2 regions of the Flavobacterium sp. FlaQc-30 genome follow, and region 1 is predicted to be linked to the other one. Evidence: riboswitches for the same ligand, from Rfam matches in the RefSeq annotation. Region 1 holds a riboswitch; the other holds the start of a gene.
What was found. A riboswitch is a leader RNA that binds a small molecule or an ion and turns the genes downstream of it on or off. The one in region 1 is predicted to bind cobalamin.

Region 1 (2,208 bases):
TAGAAATAAAACTCTCCGTTTTTCCGTAAGTATATTGATTTTTTGAATTATCAGCATAATACTGATAGTTTTCAAAAATATACGCCGTTTTGAAATTTGCAGTTAGTTTTCCAAAATTACCGTCGTATTCTAATAAGTTTCTGTTGAAACCATTTACATACTTGCTTTTAGTTTCTGTTTCAGTAATTAAAGAAGTATTTCTATCTGTATTTGAAGTTTGAGTATATAATTTTAAGCTGTTTTTGGCATTAATTTTATACCCCACATTAGCATTCATCGTAATAACGTCGTATTGTCCGTTTTGGTTCCAGCGTTGTTCGCCTCTCCAAGTATATTGATTTAAATACTTATAATCGTTTGTTGAGCTGTTTTTAGAAAAACCAATTTGAGCGCTCCATTTTTCGTTAGAAATATTAGTTTTATAATTGATTCCAATCGTGTTGAAACTGCCGTAGTCTAGTCTTAAATTATTTTCAAAACGCTTATAAAAACTCATGTCATTATTTAAATGTACAGTTCCTCCAATTGCGCCGCTGCCGTAAATAACACTTCCTCCGCCTGCTTTTACGCTGACAGAATTATAATCGGAACCAGAAATGGTGTTGAAATCAGTACTTCCATTCATTTGAGAATTAATATTAATTCCGTTCCAGATTACTGCAGTCTGAGAAGAAGTAGTTCCTCGAAAAGAAACCGTAGAAAGCATTCCACGGCCATACTCTTTAAAATAAAGAGTCGAATTAAAATTTAATAAATCAGTAAGTAAAGCTTCATTTTTACTTATAATGGAATCATTAAGTTTTAAAACAGATTGGGAGTTGGAGTATTTTTTTAGATTGGCATCAGAAACCAGAACCTCTTTCAGGTTATTAATAGTATCTTTTTGCGCCAAGATACTCTGGCACAATAATAAGAAAAGACAAGCAAAACGTATTTTTAAAGTCATAATTTCTACACTCCTTTTCCCGAGAGCTCGATATTTGTTACAAAGGCAGGTCTCCTGGCTTGCGTCTTGTTGTTTACCTTCCCATTCGCCGCGGCGAACAGTGGTTTTGTAGTTTACAACAAGCATTCTTTTCAGAACAAAGCTTACAGTTGCGGGTACAGCTCAAGAATTTTTACTTGATTCCCTTTTAATGTGTTAATAATAAAAACACAACCTTAATTTGCTGCAAATATAAAGTTAAAAATAATGATAATTCAAATTTGTTTTACTTTTCAGGTCAAAATGCAAACAAAAGGACTTTATAATTCGATTTTTATAATCTGGCCAAAGTCTACTTTATTTTGAAAAGCATCCTTTAACGGCAGTGAAGTCTGGTGGCATAAAATACTTCTAATTACGCCGGCATGTGCTGTAATAACAATTGGAGATTTTATTTTTTTTGAAATAAGTGCATCGATAAAATCTCCAACTCTGTCATGTAGTTCTACAAATGATTCTCCATTTTGAACTTTAATATTTACAAAATCTTCCATCCAGGGATTTAATTGTTCTGGTGGAATTTCATTCCAATTTTTCAATTCCCAATCGCCAAAATTCATTTCCATTAAACGCTCGTCTTCTTGATATGAAATTGCTTTGGTTTTTGCTTGAATGTATTTTGCTAAAGTGACACAGCGTTTTAACGGACTTGTAAAAATTTGAGCTTCTGAAGGTAATTGCGAGACAATGTTTTCGAATATTGTTTCAAAAGGTTCAGCAATATCAACATCAGATTGCCCGTAACAGATTCCTTTTTCGCAAACCGTTTCGGTATGACGAATTAAATAAATTTCCATATCAAAAGAAAGCTTAAGTAATAAACAACTTCACAAACTTGCTGCGTTGCGCCAAGACAGTCTCCGGTATAGCCATCTATCCATTTTTGGAAATATCTAGCGAGAAAATAACGCATAATAAAAACAGGAATTAAAGCTAAAAGGAATTTAGAATTGAAATAGGATAGTGCCAGTAAAGGAATTAATCCAAAGAAAAAAGATCCGAAAATTTCTTTCCAGCTATGTTGTTTAGCAATAGGTTTACTTTTGCTAGAAGCATCGTCTCGAGAATATTCATGCGTGAAAATAATACTAATAGCAGCCAAACGACTTACAGAATGAGCAGAAATGAATAACAGAAAAACTAATAAATAAGAATTACTGTTTGTAAAAAGCAAAATTGATTCTGTCAGCAATTTAAATTTTGCTAAAAAAAGTAAAACTAAC
Region 2 (2,208 bases), on a different contig from region 1:
ATTTACACTTTTGTCTATTTTTTCGATTGCGTCTTTTAAGCTCATTCCAGTTGGCAGTTTTCCATCGGTTTCAACTGTAAACGAAATAACTACAGGCAAACTTACAGTTTCTGCAGCTTGAACAATACCTATCACTTCTTCGATATAATTCATGGTAAGTGCCGAAACAAAATCAACCGGCATTTGACTAAAAGCTTTTATTTGTGCCAAATGATATTCTTTCGCTTCTTCAACATTCATACAATTATCCGGCACATAACCGTCGCCTCGAGGACCAATGCAGCCGCTTATAAGAATAGATTTTACAGTATTCGAAAATTCTGTTTTTAAATCTGTTAAAAGCGAAACTGCTTTTTTATTCAACTCAAATAAGGAATCTTTTGGGTATCCAATTTTTTCAATCCACTCTGGATTTGCGCGCCAAGTTGGACTTTCTAAAATAAAATTGGTTTTATACTTTTCGGCAATTTTTAAATACCGAGAATAATAGTTTTTCATGCTGTCGTATCCTTTTTGATCTTTTAATATATCAAAGGCAGCAAAATAAGGCAGATCATAACCTTCTAGAAAAACCAATGTTGTTTCGAGTCCTCCATCAGTTAAAAACAAATCTTCAGATTCGTTTGGCAGTGTATTTTTAGTCTTTTTCATCTTCACTTCATCAAACACAAACAATTAACAATCAAGCAAATAACACTATAAATATACAAAATTTCGATTTCTCAAAATAAAAAATCAAACAAAAGCAAAATCAATTACTTTGCTTTTCAAGAATACTTTTCGGCTTTTTTTTCAAAAACATAACCATAACCATAAAGAGTTTATTTACTTTTGCACCCGCAATGGTTTAGCTGCAACTTTTCAAGTGCAGTTAACGAAGAGGGAATCAGGTGCAAATCCTGAACAAGCCCGTTACTGTAAATTCCATGCAACATTTTGACAGATATAGGAGAGTTTTTTTGGCTTTCGAAATCAAATCTTTTGCCACTGCATTTTTATCAAATGTGGGAAGGCGGCTCAAAATGGGAATAAGTCAGGAGACCTGCCACTGCATATAATTTTAGGCTCTCGCGGACCAGAGTTTTAAAGACAAACACATTTATCAAACTAAACATTTGATTTCATTTTTTCCGTTTAAAACTATTTGTCACAAATAGACTATTTTGCTATGCACGTATGTAAAAACAGGCATTCAAGCCTGCTGCATTGTGGATTATGTGCCTTATTATGGATTTTATTTATGAATCCGATTATGGCACAGGATAATCCTAAAACTAAGGAGCGAGACTCTTTAAAACCACTTGTGTTAAACGAAGTGATTCTAACTGCGAGCAAACGCGAGTTTAGGATCGAATCGCCTATGCCTGTTCAGATTTTATCGGGTAAACAGCTCGAAGCACTAAACAGTCTTTCGGTTGCAGATGCGGTTCGTTATTTTTCGGGCGTTCAACTGAAAGATTACGGCGGAATTGGCGGTTTAAAAACCATAAACGTTCGAAGTTTAGGAAGCGCTCATACGGCAGTTTTTTATGACGGAATGACGGTTGGAAATGCGCAAAACGGTCAAGTCGATTTAGGAAAATATTCTTTGGATAATATTGAAGCCATCGAACTTTATAATGGTCAAAAATCGACTATTTTTCAGCCTGCACGAGGTTTTTTCGCTTCAAGTACACTTTTACTAAAAACAAAAATTCCTGTTTTTGAATCGGGTAAAACCACAAATATTAGAACTTCTTTTAAAACTGGTTCTTTTGGATTAGTAAATCCTTCTGTTCTTTATCAGCAAAAAATAACTTCCAGAACAGCGCTTTCCTCCAATATTGAATGGCTTAAAGCCGATGGAAAATACAAATACCGCTATCAGAAAAAAGACGGTTACGATACAACGGCTGTTCGCCAAAACGGAGATATAACTGCACTTCGGGCTGAATTGAACCTGCATACCAAATTTGGTTCAAACGCTATTGCAAACTTTAAGGCTTATTATTACGATTCTGAAAGAGGACTTCCGGGCGCAATTCTAGCCAATAGATACGAACATGTGCAAAGGCAATGGGATCGTAATTTTTTCATTCATGGTTCTGTACAGAATTCCTTTTTCGAAAAACATGAAATGCTTACCAATGTAAAATTCAGCAGAGACTACAGCCGTTATATCGATCCTGATTATAAAACCCTTGAAGGCGCATTGGATAATAAATATTA

Region 2: another riboswitch for cobalamin. It lies ahead of ACHRV0_RS11565 (TonB-dependent receptor); the one in region 1 lies ahead of ACHRV0_RS18625 (TonB-dependent receptor plug domain-containing protein).

Annotation. Positions count from the first base shown of each region.
Region 1 is NZ_JBIPCO010000009.1:55,879-58,086, reverse strand. It holds gene ACHRV0_RS18625 (TonB-dependent receptor plug domain-containing protein) at 1-946, opposite strand, end outside; cobalamin riboswitch at 973-1,179, opposite strand; gene cobC (alpha-ribazole phosphatase) at 1,246-1,782, opposite strand; gene ACHRV0_RS18615 (adenosylcobinamide-GDP ribazoletransferase) at 1,767-2,208, opposite strand, start outside.
Region 2 is NZ_JBIPCO010000004.1:310,256-312,463, reverse strand. It holds gene ACHRV0_RS11570 (homocysteine S-methyltransferase family protein) at 1-651, opposite strand, end outside; cobalamin riboswitch at 827-1,065, shown strand; gene ACHRV0_RS11565 (TonB-dependent receptor) at 1,145-2,208, shown strand, end outside.